4 regions of the Streptomyces sp. NPDC001709 genome follow, and region 1 is predicted to be linked to each of the others. Evidence: riboswitches for the same ligand, from Rfam matches in the RefSeq annotation. Region 1 holds a riboswitch; each other region holds the start of a gene.
What was found. A riboswitch is a leader RNA that binds a small molecule or an ion and turns the genes downstream of it on or off. The one in region 1 is predicted to bind cyclic di-AMP.
Positions count from the first base shown of each region.

Region 2: it holds a riboswitch for cyclic di-AMP, as region 1 does, so the genes downstream of both, ACWC0C_RS06770 (M23 family metallopeptidase) here and ACWC0C_RS31680 (NlpC/P60 family protein) in region 1, are expected to answer to the same signal.
Region 3: it holds a riboswitch for cyclic di-AMP, as region 1 does, so the genes downstream of both, ACWC0C_RS16630 (C40 family peptidase) here and ACWC0C_RS31680 (NlpC/P60 family protein) in region 1, are expected to answer to the same signal.
Region 4: it holds a riboswitch for cyclic di-AMP, as region 1 does, so the genes downstream of both, ACWC0C_RS03580 (M23 family metallopeptidase) here and ACWC0C_RS31680 (NlpC/P60 family protein) in region 1, are expected to answer to the same signal.

Region 1 is NZ_JBSFGB010000025.1:143,457-148,189, reverse strand. It holds gene pcrA (DNA helicase PcrA) at 1-2,186, opposite strand, end outside; cyclic di-AMP (ydaO/yuaA leader) riboswitch at 2,407-2,550, shown strand; gene ACWC0C_RS31680 (NlpC/P60 family protein) at 2,574-3,767, shown strand; gene ACWC0C_RS31675 (hypothetical protein) at 3,902-4,111, shown strand; gene ACWC0C_RS31670 (hypothetical protein) at 4,115-4,468, opposite strand.
Region 2 is NZ_JBSFGB010000003.1:364,708-369,440, reverse strand. It holds gene ACWC0C_RS06775 (alpha-galactosidase) at 1-1,198, shown strand, start outside; cyclic di-AMP (ydaO/yuaA leader) riboswitch at 1,508-1,660, shown strand; gene ACWC0C_RS06770 (M23 family metallopeptidase) at 1,664-2,560, shown strand; gene ACWC0C_RS06765 (SGNH/GDSL hydrolase family protein) at 2,728-3,513, shown strand; gene ACWC0C_RS06760 (TetR/AcrR family transcriptional regulator) at 3,911-4,525, opposite strand; gene ACWC0C_RS06755 (Glu/Leu/Phe/Val dehydrogenase dimerization domain-containing protein) at 4,607-4,733, opposite strand, start outside.
Region 3 is NZ_JBSFGB010000009.1:155,812-160,544, forward strand. It holds gene ACWC0C_RS16605 (8-amino-7-oxononanoate synthase) at 1-25, shown strand, start outside; gene ACWC0C_RS16610 (DUF397 domain-containing protein) at 83-304, opposite strand; gene ACWC0C_RS16615 (helix-turn-helix domain-containing protein) at 314-1,174, opposite strand; gene ACWC0C_RS16620 (ATP-binding protein) at 1,389-1,847, shown strand; gene ACWC0C_RS16625 (LysE family translocator) at 2,042-2,485, shown strand; gene ACWC0C_RS16630 (C40 family peptidase) at 2,711-3,184, opposite strand; cyclic di-AMP (ydaO/yuaA leader) riboswitch at 3,188-3,325, opposite strand; gene ACWC0C_RS16635 (hypothetical protein) at 3,761-4,066, opposite strand; gene ACWC0C_RS16640 (ATP-dependent Clp protease proteolytic subunit) at 4,074-4,709, opposite strand.
Region 4 is NZ_JBSFGB010000002.1:153,621-158,353, reverse strand. It holds gene ACWC0C_RS03585 (GntR family transcriptional regulator) at 1-236, opposite strand, end outside; gene ACWC0C_RS03580 (M23 family metallopeptidase) at 436-1,191, opposite strand; cyclic di-AMP (ydaO/yuaA leader) riboswitch at 1,204-1,364, opposite strand; gene ACWC0C_RS03575 (M16 family metallopeptidase) at 1,615-3,003, opposite strand; gene ACWC0C_RS03570 (M16 family metallopeptidase) at 3,000-4,394, opposite strand; gene ACWC0C_RS03565 (DNA gyrase/topoisomerase IV subunit A) at 4,650-4,733, shown strand, end outside.

The sequences.
Region 1 (4,733 bases):
AGATGGGCGGCCGGGATCTCGTCCAGGAAGCGGGAGGGCGGGTTGTACGACGGCTGGCCCCAGGCGCTGCGCATCGCCGACCGCGTGAGGTACAGCCGCTCCCGCGCGCGTGTGATGCCGACGTACGCCAGGCGCCGCTCCTCCTCCAGCTCCTTGGTCTGGCCGAGGGCGCGCATGTGCGGGAAGACGCCGTCCTCCATGCCGGTCAGGAACACGACCGGGAACTCCAGGCCCTTGGCGGTGTGCAGGGTCATCAGTGTGATGACGCCGGAGCCTTCCTCGTCCTCGTCGGGGATCTGGTCGGAGTCGGCGACGAGGGCGACCTGCTCCAGGAAGTCGGCGAGGGTACCCTGCTCGCCTTCGCCACGCTCCTGCTCGAACTCCAGGGCCACGGCCGCGAGTTCCTGGAGGTTCTCGATGCGGGTCTCGTCCTGCGGGTCGGTGGAGGCCTGCAACTCGGCCAGATAGCCGGTGCGTTCGAGCACCGCCTCCAGGACGGTCGCCGCTCCCGCGCCGGACTCGACGATCGTGCGCAGGTCCTCCATCAGCGTGTTGAACCGCTTGACCGCGTTGGTGGAGCGCGCGGCCATGCCGTAGGCCTCGTCCACGCGCTTGAGCGCCTGCGGGAAGCTGATCTTCTCGCGCTGGGCGAGGGCGTCGATCATCGCCTCCGCGCGCTCGCCGATGCCCCGCTTGGGCACGTTGAGGATGCGGCGCAGCGGCACCGAGTCCTCGGGGTTGGCGAGGACGCGCAGGTAGGCCAGGACGTCCCGGACCTCCTTGCGCTCGTAGAAGCGGACACCGCCGACGACCTTGTAGGGCAGGCCGACGCGGATGAAGATCTCCTCGAAGACACGGGACTGGGCGTTGGTCCGGTAGAAGACCGCGACATCGCCGGCCTTGGCCTCGCCCGCGTCGGTGAGACGGTCTATCTCGTCGGCGACGAACTGCGCCTCGTCGTGCTCGGTGTCGGCGACATAGCCGGTGATCTGCGCGCCCGCGCCCGCGTTGGTCCACAGGTTCTTGGGGCGGCGGGACTCGTTGCGCTCGATGACCGCGTTGGCGGCGGACAGGATCGTCTGCGTGGAGCGGTAGTTCTGCTCCAGCAGGATCGTCGTCGCGTTCGGGTAGTCCTCCTCGAACTGGAGGATGTTGCGGATCGTCGCGCCGCGGAAGGCGTAGATCGACTGGTCCGCGTCACCCACCACGCACAGTTCGGCGGGCAGGAGGTCGTCCGCGCCGGGCGGTACGTCGGCGTCCTTGGCGGCACGCTCGCCGGTGCCGACGAGTTCCCGTACGAGCGCGTACTGGGCGTGGTTGGTGTCCTGGTACTCGTCGACGAGGACGTGGCGGAAGCGGCGGCGGTAGTGCTCGGCGACGTCCGGGAAGGCGCGCAGGAGGTTGACCGTCGTCATGATCAGGTCGTCGAAGTCGAGGGCGTTCGCCTCGCGCAGCCGCGACTGGTAGAGGGCGTAGGCCTGGGCGAGGGTCTTCTCGAAGCCGTCCGTGGCCTGGGCGGCGAAGTCCTCCTCGTCGATCAGCTCGTTCTTCAGGTTGCTGATCTTGGCGCTGAACGACTTCGGCGGGAAGCGCTTGGGGTCGAGGTCCAGATCGCGGCAGACCAGGGCCATCAGGCGCTTGCTGTCGGCGGCGTCGTAGATCGAGAACGAGGAAGTGAAGCCGAGCTTCTTGCTCTCCCGGCGCAGGATGCGTACGCACGCGCTGTGGAAGGTCATCACCCACATCGCGTTCGCGCGCGGGCCGACGAGCTGCTCGACGCGCTCCTTCATCTCGCCCGCGGCCTTGTTGGTGAAGGTGATCGCGAGGATCTGGCCCGGGTGCACATTCCGCTCGGCGAGCAGGTGCGCGATGCGGTGGGTGAGCACGCGGGTCTTGCCGGAGCCGGCGCCGGCGACGATGAGCAGCGGGGAGCCGGCGTGCACGACCGCGGCGCGCTGGTTGTCGTTCAGCCCCTCCAGCAGTGCCGCCGAGTCGAGCGCGGGGCGGGACGCGCCGTCGCGGTAGTAGGCGTCCGGGTCCGGCGGCAGGTCGAACTTCCCGCCGAACAGATCGTCCGGAACCGGCTCCGGAGCGTGATCGTCCTCGGGCGGAGGCGGGTGCTCCTCCTCGTGCCCGCGAGGGGTCTGGAGGTCCGCCAGGAAGCTGTCGTCAAAGAGGCTGCTCATCGCTCTCCGAGTCTAGGGCGCCCCACCGACAACCGGTCGCCGTCCCGGGAAGATGGCCGCCGCGGGCGGCGCGGGAATGCCCTTACGCTGCGGAATCGTCCGATGACGGGAACGTGTTCCCGAGCTCAGATCACAAAAATGTATCGGACATATCACGCACCAACCTTCACACTAGTCACACGAGTTGGCTAGGTTGCCGTCAGGCCGCGTGCGCGGCCTCCGCCGAGTCCGGTGTACCCCTCGTGGTGCCCGGAGCCGGGGACCCACCGATCCTGGGGTGAATCGGCCGACTCCCGCCCGGGACGACGCCGTAGGGCAACCCTTCCGAACCGCCGCCCGAACCCGACAGCTAACCCGGTAGGCGGCCCACTGGAAGGAGCGCCTCCCTTGGCGTCGCACCGCAAGCCGCGCCCCGGCGGGACCATCGGGGCGGGCTTCCGCACCCCCGCCCTCGCCACCGCCGCCCTCACCTCCATGGCCGTGTTCTCGCAGAGCGCCGAGGCCGCCCCGGGAACCGATCACACCAAGCCGAGCCTGGAGGAGGTCGAGAAGAAGGTCGACGACCTCTACCGCCAGGCGGAGTCGGCGACCGACAAGTACAACGCGGCCAAAGAGCGCACCGGCAAACAGCGCGGGCGCGTCGACGCCCTGCGCAACGAGGTCGCCCGGCGCACCGAACGCCTCAACAAGGCCCGCGAGGAACTGGGTTCCTTCGCTGCGGCCCAGTACCGCACCGGCGCCTCCGCTCCCGACACGGCCACCTTCCTGCTGGCGAACGACCCGCAGGACTACTTCGACCAGACCCAGCTGATGAGCCGGCTGACGTCGCGGGAGAAGAGCGCGGTCGACGACTACATCGGTGAGCAGGCCACGACCATGAAGAAGCGGCGGGAGGCCGCCGAGAGCCTGCAGACGCTGACCGACTCGCAGCACGACCTGCAGAGCGCCAAGGCCACCGTCCAGAAGAAGCTGGCCTCCGCGCGCGACCTGCTGTCGCAGCTGACGGCCCAGGAGAAGGCTCGGCTGGCCGCCATCGAGCGGGAGAAGCAGCAGGAGGCGGCGCGCAAGGCGGCCGAGCTGGCGAAGCAGCAGGCTCAGCAGCAGGCCGACTCGTCGTCCTCGTCCTCGTCGTCCTCCTCGTCCTCGGGGTCCTCGGGATCCGGGTCCGGTTCGACGGGCTCCGGCTCGACCGGCTCCACGACGTCCGGCTCCGGCTCGTACGACACGAAGGCCGAGAAGGCGATCGCCTTCGCCCGCGCGCAGATCGGCAAGCCGTATGTGTGGGGCGCCACCGGGCCGGACTCCTACGACTGCTCGGGCCTCACCCAGGCCGCCTGGAGGGCTGCCGGCGTCACGCTGCCGCGCACCACGTACGACCAGGTCGACGCGGGCACCACGGTCTCCCTGGCCAATGCGCGGCCGGGCGACCTGGTCTTCTTCTACGACGACATCAGCCATGTCGGCATCTACATAGGCAACGGCATGATGATCCACGCCCCGAAGCCGGGCGCGTACGTCCGCGAGGAGTCGATCTACTACGGCGGAGAGTCGATCATCCACAGCGTGGTCCGACCGGGCTGACCACCGGGTTTCGCGCGCCACCGTTTTCGCGCCCCACGCGCGCGTACCTGCGTTTTCGCGGTCCGCCGTTTTCGCGCTCCACGCGCGCGTGCCCTTCCCGGGCCGGGGCCCTGTGGTTCCCTGGCATCGGGCGCATGCCCGGCATCTCAGGTCTGCGTGCGCGGTGGGCGACGGTGTTCCCGATGGGGATGACGGCGGCGGCGACGCTGTCGGTCGCGAGCGCCGTCGGCGTTGCGTGGCTCAGCCGGGCGGGACGGGTGCTGCTGTGGGCAGCGGTGGCGGTGTGGCTCGTGGTCGCCGCCGACGCGGTGCTCGCGGCCCGCACCGGCGTCAGGGACGGATGAGCGTCAGGTCCACAGCACGGCGATGAAGATGTTCGCCATGGTCAGCAGGCCGACCAGCCCGAACGCGCCCTTGTCGATCTTCTCCTCGTCGCGCTTCACATAGACCAGGCCGAGGATCACGATCAGCAGCGCCAGCTTGACGCCGATCTTGATGGTGTTCACGTGGTGGTCGTCGGCCTGGTTGAGACCGATCAGGGCCACGCCGGTGACCAGCATGGTCAGCGCGCCGTGCAGCATCCCGGGCACGAACCGGGCCGTGCCCTGGCCCATCGCCTTCATCTGGGTGAGGAAACCGCCGAGCAGCGCGGCGATGCCGATGATGTGCAGGCCGACGAAGAGATGGATGAGTACGTCCATGGGGCCGGAGCCTAACGAGGAGGTATGGACCGCCCGTCACCGGGCCCGGCCGCAGTACTCGACGATCACGCGCGGGTGATCTTGCATATATGCGCTCCATAGCACCCCGCACCCGCCTTCCGTCCCGCTTTCCGCGCTTCGGTCACCACGCTGCGTGAAGGCGACGACTCCAGAACGGCGGTGTGGTCACATACGGTCACATTCCAGTCTGTCGGAGCCAGTTCCGTACAGCGCGTTACCTGCTTGTCACAGTCGGGCCTAGCGT
Region 2 (4,733 bases), on a different contig from region 1:
CGAGCGGGACCGGCCGGTGCTCTTCAACTCCTGGGAGGCGACGAACTTCGACATCTCCGAGGACCAGCAGCTCGCGCTCGCCCGCCGGGCCGCCGGGATCGGGGTCGAGCTGTTCGTGGTGGACGACGGCTGGTTCGGCGCCCGCACCAGCGACCGCGCCGGGCTCGGCGACTGGACCCCGAACCCCGGCCGCTTCCCGCAGGGGCTCAAGCCCCTCGCCGACCAGGTGCACGGCCTGGGGATGCGGTTCGGCATCTGGGTCGAGCCCGAGATGGTCAACCCGGACAGCGACCTGTACCGCGCGCACCCCGACTGGGTGCAGTACCAACCAGGACGGAAGCGGACGGAACTGCGCAATCAGCTCGTCCTCAACCTCGCCCGCGAGGACGTCCAGGAGTACCTCTGGGAGCAGCTGGACACCCTGCTCTCCAGCGCCCCGATCGACTATGTGAAGTGGGACTTCAACCGCTGCTTCACCGACGCCGGCTGGCCCGGTGAGCCATATCCGCAGCGCCTGTGGGTGGACCACGTCCGCGCCCTGTACGCCCTGCTGGACCGGCTCCGCGCGGCTCACCCGGGGGTCGCCTTCGAGTCCTGCTCGGGCGGTGGCGGCCGGATCGACCTGGGTGTGCTCGGTCGCACCGACCAGGTGTGGACCTCCGACAACACCGACCCGCTGGACCGGCTCGCCATCCAGCACGGCTTCAGCCAGATCCACCCGGCCCGGGTCATGGCCGCCTGGGTCACGGACAGCCCGAACACCCAGCTCAACGGCCGGGTCAGCACCCTGCGGTTCCGTTTCGTCAGCGCCATGGCGGGGGTCCTCGGGGTCGGTGGCGACCTCACCGAGTGGACCGGTGAGGAGCTGGCCGAGGCCCGGCAGTGGGTCGAGCTCTACAAAGAGATCCGGACCGTCGTCCAGCACGGCGAGCTGTACCGGCTGCGGCCCCCGGCCGGCGGCCTCAGCGCGGTCCAGTACGTCCGCGGGGAGGAGGCGGTGGTCCTGGCCTGGCTCCAGGCGCAGAGCCACGGCGAGCCGGTCCCGGCGCTGCGTCTGCGCGGACTCGACCCGACGGCATCGTACGAATGCCGCGAAACGGGTGAAGTTCATCGGGGTGCCGTCCTGTTGCACCACGGTCTGCGCACCGGACTCAAGGGCGACCTTGATGCGATGGTTCTCCGGCTGCGCCGCATCTGAGCTTTCTGCCCGAATTGGCGCCTTCGTTGCAACTCGCTGTGGAATGAGGGGTCGTGGTGGAAGAGCGGGTGAGGAGCGTCATATTCATGACCGTGCGTCGCGCGTCATGTTCACGTAATTTTCATGCTGAAAAGGGGAATTGAAAGGTGTCGGCGGGCGGGAATTCACGGAGGGTGATCGTGAATTCCCGCATTCGATCTTCGGGAATCGGAACGGCGGGAACCGGCCGCTTGTTTCCGTGCGTCTTGCTCGCTTACGTTCCCCACCAATCCGGACGGAACGCCGAGTCCTGCCGCCGCCCGGAGTCCCACACTTGACCCGCGTTCGGCAGGAGCGGGGGACCCACCAGGTACGACTGCCTGTCCGGTCTCCGCGACAGGCTAGGGGTGAAGTCGCCACGGCGGCCGGGCCGCTCCAGCCCGAACCCGACAGCTGACCTCGCAGGCGTCGGAGAGGAAATGCGCCATGCCCGCGAAGGGTAAGCACCGACGTCCCAAGCCCCCGCGTTTCTCCCGCTCGATCGCCGTCGCCGGAACCGGTGGCGCCGCCCTGGCCCTCCCCCTCATCGGAACCACCGGAGCCCACGCCGCCACCGGCACGCAGCCCCTTTCCGTAAAAGCCGCGCAGTCCCCTCAGTCACCGGTGAAGAAGGCGGCCGCGCAGGCGAATCCGGGTGTGCACACCTACACGGTGAAGTCCGGCGACTGCCTTTCGGTGATCGCCGACGAACAGCACGTCTCCGGCGGCTGGCACCGCCTCTACGACGACAACCGGCGGGCCGTCGGCGACGACCCGTCGCTCATCCACCCGGGCCTGAAGCTCGCGCTCGACCGGCAGTCGGCGCACACCCACGGCGAGTCCGCGGCCCCGAGCCGGCCGTCGGCCGAGTCGCACTCCTCGGCGTCCCAGGCGGCACCGGCACCCCAGTCCTCCGGTGCCACCACGACCACCACCGGCTTCACCCTCCCGGTGACCGGCGCCGTCGTCGGCACCGGCTACCACGTGGCCGGCAGCATGTGGTCCAGCGGCTACCACACCGGCGTCGACTTCGTCGTACCGACCGGCACCACGGTGAAGTCCGTCGCCGCGGGCACGGTCGTCTCCGCCGGCTGGGGCGGCGCGTACGGCAACCAGGTCGTCATCAGGCTGAACGACGGCTACTACGCGCAGTACGCCCACCTCTCGCAGCTCTCCGTCTCGGCCGGGCAGACCGTGACCGAGGGCCAGCAGATCGGCCTGTCCGGCGCGACCGGCAACGTCACCGGCCCGCACCTGCACTTCGAGATCCGCACCACGCCGAACTACGGCTCGGACGTCGACCCCGTCGGCTACCTCCGCCGGCATGGCGTCCCCGTCGGCTGAGTCACACCGTCAACCCGTCCGGGATCAGCCCTATTCCTGGATTGGCAAATTATTTAAGGGTGTCTCATCTCACCGTTCGTCAACCCCTCCTTACGGTCGCGTAGGTCACATCGGAAGGGGAATCATGGTCCGACGTGGCAGACGATTCGAAGAATGACAACAGATCAGTGATCGGGTCGTACGTGGCGGTGGGGGACAGCTTCACCGAGGGCGTCGGCGACCCCGGGCCCGACGGGGCGTTCGTCGGTTGGGCCGACCGGTTCGCGGTACTGCTCGCCGACCGGCGGCCCGAAGGCGACTTCAAGTACACCAATCTCGCGGTCCGCGGGAAGCTGCTCGACCAGATCGTGCAGGACCAGCTCCCGCAGGCCGTCGAACTGGCCCCGGACCTCGTCTCCTTCTGCGCGGGCGGCAACGACATCATCCGGCCCGGCACCGACCCGGACGAGGTGGCCGAGCGCTTCGAGCGGGCCGTGGCCCGGCTGGCCGAAGCCGCGGGCACGGTGCTGGTGACGACCGGCTTCGACACCCGGGGCGTCCCGGTGCTCAAGCACCTGCGGGGCAAGATCGCCACGTACAACGGCCATGTCCGCGCCATCGCGGACCGGTACGGCTGTCCCGTGCTCGACCTGTGGTCCCTGAAGTCCGTGCAGGACCGCAGGGCCTGGGACAGCGACCGGCTCCACCTCTCGCCCGAGGGGCACACGCGCGTGGCGCTGCGCGCCGGCCAGGCCCTCGGCCTGCCGATCCCGGCCGACCCCGAGCAGCCGTGGCCGCCGCTGCCGCCCCGGGGCACCCTGGACATCCGGCGCGACGACGTCCACTGGGCCCGTGAGTACCTCGTCCCGTGGATCGGCCGCCGCCTGCGCGGCGAGTCCTCCGGCGACCACGTCACGGCGAAGGGCACCCTGTCGCCCGACGACATCAAGATGCGGATCGCCTCGGTGGCCTGACCCCCACCGACGTGCCTCGCACCGTGCGGCCTGCGGTGCGGGGCGCGGTTGTCCGGGGCGGGGCGCCTTGGCCTGGGATGCGGTGCGGGCGGTGGCTCGTCACCGTGGCGCCGGGCCCGCCGGCGCAGCCCGGACAGGCCCTGGGCCCTGTCGTTTGGATCATCCCGGCGTCGCGGGGTCTGGCACGCACATCTGCGGCGTTGTCGTCGGTTGCCAACTCCCCCACGCTCGGCTTCTCCCCCACGCTCGGCTTCGCTCGCGCGGGGGGACCCCCATCGCGGGGGGACCCCCATCGCGTTGGCGCCCTCCTCCGCCTTGCAGCTGCACGCACCAGACCCCGCTCGGGTCGGTTGGAAGGCGCCGTGACCTACAGCCGGCCTGATCCAAACGACAGGCCCTAGCGCTCGGTCAACGCACTGCGCTCCAGGCCCAGTTCGCGGGCCAGCGCGTCGTCGGCCCACTCCTGCGCGCGCGCCCGTGGCACCGCTCCCGGGTACGACGTCAGCTGCACCGCCAGCCCGTCCAGCAGCGCGGTCAGCCGCAGCGCGGCGCCGGCCGGGTCGGCGCAGGCGAACTCGCCCGCCGCCACGCCCTCGGCGATGACCTCGGTGATCGCGGCCTTCCACCGCTGGTCCAGGTCCCGGGTGACCTGCCGTAGGGCGGGCTCGCGCAGCGCCACGGCCCAGCCCTCGATCCACAGCCGCCAGCCCTTGGCCTGTCCGGTCGGCGCGTACCAGCGCACCGCGGCCCGCAGCCGGCGCAGCGCGGACGTCCGCCGGCCCAGCAGCTTGCGCAGATGTGCGAGATCGTCCTCCGCCGCGTAGGTGAACGCCGCCGCGACCAGCTTCTCCTTCGTCGAGAAGTGGTACAGCACCAGCGCGTTGCTCACCCCGAGCACCGCGGCCACGTCGGCGATCCTGACCGCCGCCACGCCCCGCGCCTCGATCTGCCCGATGGCGGCCCGCAGCAGCTCCTCCCGCCGCTCGGCCACGCTCAACCGCACTCTCGCCACGCGGTCACCCTAATCCGTCGTCAAGGGCGGCGCCGAAAGGGCCAGGTCCTCCAGGCTGTTCGAAGAGCGCGTCCGGGGTCGTCACCGGTACCACCCGAAGCGGTCCGCGATCTCCGGCAGCCGGTCGGTCACCACGGCGTGCGCGGCCGCGCGCGGGGTCGTACCGTCGGCGTCCGCACGGTCCAGCACCAGCCCGACCAGGGTGCGC
Region 3 (4,733 bases), on a different contig from region 1:
GGTCATCTGCGAAACGCGACCATGAGTCGGCGTGACACGGCCGTGCTTTGCGCGTGGATGGATGGCTTGTGATCGTTTTTGATCAGATGGCGGTGATGAACCCGGTCCAGCTCTCGGTGGAGAAGAGCAGCGCCGGTCCGTCCGGAGCCTTGGAGTCGCGCACGGCGAGCGCTCCGGCCCCGGGGCCGGAGCTCGGCCGGGCCGTCTCCACGCAGTTGTTGGCTCCCGTGCTGTAGCTGCTGCGCAGCCAGTCCACGTCGTGCAGGTCGGTACTGGCAGGGACGTTCCGAGGCGGTGCGGTCATGGTGCCTCCTTACGCGCCGTCACCTATCCCGGCGATGTAGTCCAACGATTCCTCGGGGGAAAGGGCGTGGAACTGAAGGGTGTCGAAGGCCTCGGAGTAGGCCATGAGGTCTTCTTTCCGTTCCAGGTAGAGGCTACTCGTCAACTGGTCTAGAACCACCACATCCAGATCAGAAGTGCTCGGAAATGAGAAGATTACGAAAGCTCCGGTGAGGCCGACATGCGCTCCGGTGCCGAACGGCAGTACCTGGAGCCGGACTTGGGGCAGCCGGGCCGCCTCCACCAGCCGCTCCAGCTGCCGGGCCATCACCCCGGGGCCACCGACCTCGCGTCGCAGCACGGCCTCGTCCAGCACCGCGCTCAGCCTCAGCGGCCGTTCGGTGCGGAGCACGTCCTGCCTGGCCAGCCGCACCTCCACCAGCGTGTCCAAGCGCTCGTCGTCCAGATCCTTCACCGCCGCCCGGGTCACCGCGCGGGCGTACTCGGGCGTCTGCAGCAGGCCGGGTACGACCGTGGTCTCCAGGGTGCGCATCGCGCTCGCCTGCGACTCCAGGCTGATGAAGTCCCGGTACGTGGGGGGCAGGACCCCGCGGTAGGCGTGCCACCAGTGGTGCCGGTCGCCTCGGTCCTCGGAGCCCGCCAGCATCAGCAGCAACTCGCGCAGGTGCCCGTCCTGGACCCCGTAGGCGTCCAGCAGTAATCGCACATCGGCTGGTTTCACGCCGCTGGCACCGGTCTCGATACGGCTCACCTTCGACTGGTGCCAGCCCACCAGCCGGGCCGCCTCGCCGCTCGTGAGCCCAGCACCGGTACGCAGCGTGCGCAGTTCGGCGCCCAGTTTGCGGCGGCGCACTGCCGGCCCGTTCTGCATGGGCTCCTCCTTACTCCTTCCGGGCCGCCCAAATACGGTCTCGCGTCGTAGAGTTCACCGCTTCGGGCGACAGATATATGCATATCTTGGTGGATCGCTCCCCGTGACCGGCCCGGTGGTGGCAGTCTGACGAGCAAGCACCAGTCCGGGACCGTACTCGAACCCATCCGCTCCGTGTCGGACTGCGGTCCCGTGGGAAAGGGACGACGTCGCCATGGCAGACCATCTGGAAGCATCCGTCACTCTGCCGAGCGATCCCGCCTCGGTCTCCGCGGCCCGCACGTATGTCGTGGGTACGCTCGCGGAGTGGGGCCTGCCGTCGGACACCGAGACGGCCGACACCGTGCGGCTCATCGTCTCCGAACTCGCCACGAACGCCGTACAGCACACCTTCGGTCAGTCACCCACCTTCACGGTTGACATCGCCCTGGACCGCGACGAACACCTCCGCATCGGCGTCACGGACAGTCATCCGCGCTTCCCGAAGAGACTGCCCGCCGCCGTCCAGCAGGACAACGGCCGCGGCATGGTCATCATCCGCTGGCTCACCGCGGAGTGCGGCGGCAAACTCCGCGTCCGCCCCACCCGCGAGGGCGGCAAGACGGTCTCCATCGAACTCCCCTGGACCACCCCGGCGGAGCCGGTCCCGGCAGCGGGCCAACAGGAACCGTAGCCCTCCGGGCGGGGCGGGGTACTGGGCCGGCATCCCTCTCCGGGTTGTCTGTTTGCGCGGGGTCCTGGGGCGATGGGTGGGTGCGGCTGGGGCGGGCCGTGGAGCGGATTGGGGCGTGCGGGTGAAGGTGGGGGTTAGGGGCTGGGCGACGTCGAGCGGGGGGTGGTGATGGGTACGGGATATCGGGGCGGCTCGTGGTGGGCGAGGTGCTGGTGGTGCCCGGGCCCGGTAGACGCCGGACGAACTGGACCGTGCTGGTGGCGGTGCCCGCGCTGTTCCGGGCGTTGCAGCTGCTGTGCTGCAGCTCGGGGTGCGCACCCTGTGGCCGCTGTACGGGACCCGAGGAGTCGGCGGGCGAGGCGGCCGCGCACCCGCTCCGGCAGGGCTTCGGCACCAACGTCCTCAACCCGAAGGCGTCGCTGACCTTCCCGAGCCTGCTGCCGCAGTTCGTGCCTGCCACGAGCCCCGCGCTGACCGTGTGCGCACTGGTGTGGTTCCAGGTGGTGGTGGCACTACTGGTGGACCGGCTGGGCCGGTGGTTGCGCCGACCCCGGCCCGCCCGTGGACTCCAGGCGGGCACCGGGGTGGCGCTGACGGTACCGGGAGCGGCTCTGTTGCTGGAGCCGCTCCTGCCCTGACGACGGGTCAGCCGGCCCTGCCGTAGCGGGCCCAGCCAGCCGCAGCCGCCGTAGCGGATCGGGTGGCCGGACCCGCCGTAGCGGGCCCAGTCAACCGCACCCCCATAGCGACTCGGGTCGCCCGAACCCGCCGTAGCGGACGGGGTCGGCCGGCCCCGCCGTAGCGGGTCGGGTCAGGCCCGCCGTAGGAGGGCGGGGCGGCCGAACCCGCCGTAGGAGGCCGGTTCAGCTGACCCGGCCGTACCAGACGCTGTTCGTCCAGATCTTCTGGAGCCGCACCACGTCCCCGGTCCTCGGCGCGTGCCAGATCTTGTTGTGGCCCGCGTAGATGCCGACGTGGTAGACGTACGAACCCGAGTGGAAGAACACCAGGTCACCGGCCTTGCGGCTACCGGCGGAGATGTGGTGCGTCTTGTTGTACTGCTGGGCGGCCGTACGCGGCAGGGTCTTGCCCGCCTTCTTGAACGAGTACAGCGTCAGCCCCGAGCAGTCGAACCTGCGCGGCCCGGTGGCCCCGTACTGGTACGGAGCCCCCTTCTTGGAGGCCGCGACCTGCAGTGCTTTGGTCGCGAGGCTCGCCGCCGAGGCATCGGTGGCGAGACCGGGCACCGCGATCGAGCCGCCGACGGCGGCGAGGGTGAGGGCCGAGGCCGTGCCGGCCCGGGCCATGAGCGACGGGACACGATTGAGCGCAGTCATGCGCAACCCTTCGTCAGCCGCCTGTGAAGGATGACCTGTCGGATTCGGGCTGGCGAAGTTGCCCGGCCGCGTTGCCGCGGCTTCACCCCAAGGGCTGCTCGGAACCTCCGGCCGTCTGTGGCGAGCAGACGAACATCCGTTCCGGCGACCCGTCTTGCCTGGGTCCTCCACTCCTGCCGATCCACTCCTGTCGACCGGTGTCCGGGCGGCGGCAGGACTCGGCGTCCGCCCGGACCGCCCCGCCGCGGTGGCGGGGGCTTGTCGTCAGACAGGGATCTTCACGCATGACTGTCTGAAAATCACAATGGAACCGGGGATTTGTGGCGTTACTCACCACTCACCCATTCGAGTGGACGACGCTGTGTTCGACGCGCCGTCAGGTCCCGGTCGTAGCCTCCGACCTGGGGCGGAGCCCCTTCCTTCCGAGCCTCGGACCCGCGCGATGCGCAAGTCGGGAGGCCCGGAGAGCGATCCGGATGTCCATCGGTCGGGGGTACGCCGTTCGGGTCGTTGCAAGTCCGGTCTGGACGGCGTGTGTCGACACCCGGGTCCGGTCCGGCTGGTCCGGCGCCCGGATCAGCCGACGCCGTCGGGCGGGAGCGCGACGCGCGCGGTCCGGCGTTCACCGTCCAGCACCCGCAAGGCCCGTGCCAGCGTGTCCCCGTGCAGCTCCGTCTCGCCCCGCTGGTGCATCAACGCGAGGGCGTCCCGCAGTTCTGCGGCCTTGCGCACCAGGCCCTGGGCCGCGCGCAGCCCGCGATAAGTGTCCCCGCCGTGCGCGGGATTGACGCGGCCCAGCAGGTCGACCGCCTCCAGATAACGGTCGATCAGATCACCTTCGGCGCGGGTCAGCGCGGGCAGCGGCGGCAGTTCCGGCAGCATCGGCGGCTCACTTCGCGTCCGGTGCGCCGGGCATGCTCCGGCGGCTGGGCACGATGCCGTCCACCAGACCGTAGGCCACGGCCGCGGAGGCGTCCAGGACCAAGTCCCGTTCCAGGTCGCGGTGTACCTGCTCGGCCGTGCGCCCGGTGTGCTGCACGAGCATCTCCTCCGTCACCGCGCGGACCCGGGTCAACTCCTCGGCATGGATGAGCAGATCGCTGGGCTGGCCCCGCACCGGCTCGGGCAGCTGGGGTTGCGCGATCACGATGCGCGCGCCGGGCAGGGCGAACCGCTTGCCCGGTGTGCCGGCCGCGATCAGCAGCGCGGCCTGGGACGCGGCCTGGCCCAGGCAGTAGGTGGCCACGTCGCAACTGACGTAGCGCATCGTGTCGTAGACGGCCGTGAGCGCGCTGAACGAACCGCCCGGCGAGTTGACGTACAGAGTGATGTCCCGCTCCGGGGCCGCGTGTTCGAGGTACATGAACTGGGCCATCACGTCGTTCGCGGCGGCGTCGTCCAGCGGGGTGCCGAGGAAGACGATCCGGTCCTCGAAGAGCTTGCCGTAGGGATCGAGCGTGCGTGCGCCGCTGCTGGTGCGCTCGGTGAACTCGGGCAGGACATGACGGGCGGACGCTCGGGACACGGGCATACCCCTTCTCATTCGCAC
Region 4 (4,733 bases), on a different contig from region 1:
TCCAGCAGGTCGGCGGCCTCCTGCTCGCTCGGTTCGGCCACGCACGCGCCCGCGTGCCGGCGGGTCACCACGAAGCCCTCGGCCTCCAGGGTGCGCAGGGCCTCGCGGACGGGGACACGCGAGACGCCGTAGCGGCGGGCCAGGACTTCCTCGGTGAGGCGGCCGCCGCGCTCGTAGACACCGGCGACGATGTCGTCCCGGATCGCCGTACACACCGAATGCGCCGGAATACGCATGACCGACCTCCGCCTTAATCCCCGTGAAACGTCGACGATGGACGCGTGTTCCGTGACTCTATTCCAATGAGCCGGAATTTCCGACGGCGGGTCGGAATCCATGGATATTTTTTGGTCAGCGGGTCCGGTGGACGGCGCGGAAAACGACGAAAGCCCCGGCTCGGTGAGCCGGGGCCATGGATGCCGAACGGGCGTCCGGTCAGACGTTCACACCGTGCTTGCGGAGATAGGCGACGGGGTCGACGTCCGAGCCGTAGTCGGGGGTCGTACGGGCCTCGAAGTGCAGGTGCGGGCCGGTGACGTTGCCGGTCGCGCCGGACAGGCCGATCTGCTGGCCCGGGATGACCTGCTGGCCGACCGAGACGCCGATGGACGACAGGTGGCCGTACTGGGTGTACATGCCGTCGGCCATCCGGATCACGATCTGGTTGCCGTACGCGCCGCCCCAGCCGGTGGAGACGACGGTGCCGGAGCCGACCGTGTGGACGGACGTGCCGCTGGCCGCATGGAAGTCGATGCCGGTGTGCGAGCCGGAGGACCACAGGGAACTGCTGGCCTTGTAGCCCGTGGACACGTAGGAGTCGGCTATCGGGGCGACGAACGCGTTCAGGCGCTCACGCTCGGCCGCACGGGCGGCGCGGGCCTTGGCCTCGCGCTCCTGCTTGGCCTTCTCCACCGCCGCCTTGGCCGCGGCCTCCTCGGCCGCCTTCCGCTCCGCGGCCTGCTTCTGCTCGGCGGCCTGCGCGTCGATCTGCTCGCCGATGTCGTCGCCGACGGTGATCACCGGGGTGAGGCCGGTCTGCTCGACGGAGTTCTGGGCGGCGGACGCGGGGGACGCCGCGAGGGTGCCGATGACACCGGTGGTGGCGAGAGCCGCGACGCCGGCCGCCTGAGCGGTGGTGCGCTTGACCCGGCCGGGCTTGCGGTGCTTCCCGGTGGCGCACATGAACGCCATGAAGTGGCTGGTCCTTTCCTTCCCTCTCGCCTACCGGGTTAGCTGACGGGTTCGGAGCAGGAAGGTCTCCTACGGACCCCCTCGCTCGCGCGCGGGCGTCCGATTCACCCCAGGGACGGTGGGTCCCCGGCTCCCCTGGCTCGCGCCGTACGGGGACTCGGCGATGGCTGTCCGGTGCCGCGGGTGCGGCGCACTGCCTACTGACGAACAGCCCGGACGACGCTACGGAAGCCGGCTTTCGAATCCCAAACGGATCCGGGCTTTTGTAGTGCATCCCACAGGGCAGACAGGCAACCTCCCCCTCAAATCGGGCATCTGAGGAAGGGAGTGGAACAGCGTGGGGCCCTGACGGCCTGTAGGTCGTCAGGGCCCCACGCGCGTGTGCGGCCGCCCGGGCGCACCCGGCCGCTACGACGGCTCCCGCTACTCGGCCGCCACGACGGTGACTTCGCCGATGCCGAGCGCCTCGACCGGCGCCTTGATCTGGGAGGCGTCACCGACCAGGACGGTCACCAGGCGGTCCACCGGGAAGGCGTTCACGACGGCCGCCGTGGCCTCCACCGTGCCCGTCGCGGCCAGCTGCTGATAGAGCGTCGCCTGGAAGTCGTCGGGCAGGTGCTGTTCGACCTGGTCGGCCAGCGTGCTCGCGACGGCCGCCGCGGTCTCGTACTTCAGCGGCGCCACCCCGACGAGGTTCTGCACGGCCACGTCCCGCTCGGCGTCGGTCAGACCCTCCGCCGCGAGGGTGCGCAGCACCTTCCACAGGTCGTCCAGCGCGGGGCCGGTGTTGGGGGTGTCCACGGAGCCGCTGATGGCGAGCATCGACGCGCCCGTGCCGTCCGGGGCGGACCTGAGGACCTGGCCGAAGGAGCGCACACCGTAGGTGTAGCCCTTCTCCTCGCGCAGGACGCGGTCCAGGCGCGAGGTGAGGGTGCCGCCGAGGCAGTAGGTGCCGAGCACCTGCGCGGGCCACACGCGGTCGTGCCGGTCGGGGCCGACGCGGCCGATGAGCAGCTGCGTCTGGACGGCGCCGGGCCGGTCCACGATGACCACGCGGCCGCTGTCGTCGGCGGTCACCGGCGGCACGGGCCGCGGCTGGCCCGGGGTGCCGGTCCAGGCGCCCAGGGTGTCGCCGAGCAGCGCGTCCAGGTCGATCCCGGTGAGGTCGCCGACCACGACCGCGGTGCCCGTCGCGGGCCGGACGTGGCGGTCGTAGAAGGCGCGTACGGCGGCGGCGTCGATCTTCTCGACCGTCTCCTCGGTGCCCTGGCGCGGGCGCGACATGCGCGAGGCCGCGGGGAACAGCTCCTTGGAGAGCTCCTTGGCGGCCCGGCGGGAGGGGTTGGCCAACTCGTGCGGGATCTCGTCCAGGCGGTTGCGGACCAGCCGCTCGACCTCGCTCTCGGCGAACGCGGGCGCGCGCAGCGCGTCGGCGAGCAGGCCGAGGCCCTTGGCCAGGCGGGAGGCCGGGACCTCCAGGCTGATCCGGACGCCCGGGTGGTCGGCGTGCGCGTCCAGCGTGGCGCCCGCGCGCTCCAGCTCGGCGGCGAACTCCTCGGCGGAGTGCTTGTCGGTGCCCTCGGAGAAGGCCCGCGCCATGATCGTGGCGACGCCGTCCAGGCCGGCCGGCTCGGCGTCCAGGGGGGCGTCCAGCAGCACCTCGACGGCGACGACCTGCTGGCCGGGGCGGTGGCAGCGCAGCACGGTCAGGCCGTTGTCGAGTGTGCCCCGCTCGGGGGCCGGGAACGCCCACGGCTTGGCCTCGCCGGGCTGCGGCTGGGGGTGGAAGTCCATGGTGGCGAGCTCGGTCACTTGGCCGTCTCCTCGTTCTCGTTGCCGGCCTCTACGGTCGCTTCCTGCTCCGGGTCCTCGGGCACGTCGGCGTCCGGGGCCTTCTCCGGGGACTTCGGTTCGTAGACCAGCACCGCGCGGTTGTCGGGGCGCAGGCGGGCCTGGGCGACCTCCCGGACCTCCTCCGGGGTCACCTCCAGGACGCGCTTCACGGCGGTGAGGGCCAGCTGCGGGTCGCCGAACAGGACGGCGTACCGGCACAGTTCGTCGGCGCGGCCGGCGACCGTGCCCAGCCGGTCCAGCCACTCGCGCTCCAACTGGGCCTGGGCGCGCTCCATTTCCTCGGGCGTGGGGCCCCCCTCGGCGAACCGGGCCAGCTCCTCGTCGATGGCGGTCTCGATGACCGGCACCTCGACGTCACCGGAGGTCTTCACGTCCAGCCAGCCCATCGAGGGCGCGCCGGCCAGGCGCAGCAGTCCGAAGCCGGCCGCGACGGCCGTACGGTCGCGGCGCACCAGCCGGTTGTACAGGCGGGAGGACTCGCCGCCGCCGAGGATGGTCAGGGCCAGGTCGGCGGCGTCGCACGCGCGCGTGCCGTCGTGCGGCAGCCGGTAGGCGGCCATCAGGGCGCGCGCCGGGACCTCCTCGACGACGACCTCGCGCTTCTGCTCGCCGATGACGTCCGGCAGGGTGCCGTCGCGGGGCGCGGGCTTGCCGTCGTGGGACGGGATCGACCCGAAGTACTTCTCGATCCAGGCGAGCGTCTGCCGGGGGTCGATGTCGCCGACCACGGAGAGTACCGCGTTGTTCGGCGCGTAGTAGGTGCGGAAGAACTGGCGGGCGTCCTCCAGGGTGGCCGCGTCCAGGTCCGCCATCGAGCCGATCGGCGTGTGGTGGTAGGGGTGGCCCTGCGGGTACGACAGGCCGGTCAGCTTCTCGAAGGCGGTGCCGTAGGGCACGTTGTCGTAGCGCTGGCGGCGCTCGTTCTTGACGACGTCCCGCTGGTTCTCCATGGACTCGTCGTCCAGGGCGGCCAGCAGCGAGCCCATCCGGTCTGCCTCCAGCCAGAGGGCGAGCTCCAGCTGGTGGGCGGGCATGGTCTCGAAGTAGTTGGTGCGCTCGAAGCTGGTGGTGCCGTTGAGCGAGCCGCCGGCGCCCTGGACGAGCTCGAAGTGACCGTTGCCCTTGACCTGCCCCGAGCCCTGGAACATCAAGTGCTCGAAAAGGTGAGCCAGGCCGGTACGTCCCTTGACTTCGTGGCGGGAGCCGACGTCGTACCAGAGGCAGACCGCCGCCACCGGGGTCAGGTGGTCCTCGGAGAGCACCACGCGCAGACCGTTGGCCAGGCGATGCTCGGTCGCTGTCAGGCCCCCGGAGCCTGCCTCGGCTGTGGTCGTGTGACCCATGGGCATGTACGTCCCTTCGCGAGCGGAGCGGTTGTCGAAACCGCGGTTTCCTGCCGTTCCTGCCACTGTATGCAAACCGTGCGGGGCGTCGGCGAAGTTCCCGCGGGCCGTACGCCCACAGCGGATCCCTTAGCCTGCCCCGGACCGGCCCGTGGCTCCCGGAAGTCCGCCGGGACCGGGTCGCGGTACGGGTTGTCAGTGCCGCGGTCCACAATGGTCGGCGTCAGATCCGTCAATCGCTTCAGCAAGGAGCCGGCAGCGATGGCCCGCCGCAGCACGAAGACCCCGCCGCCAGACGACTCGTACGAGGAGAAGATCCTCGACATCGACGTCGTGGACGAGATG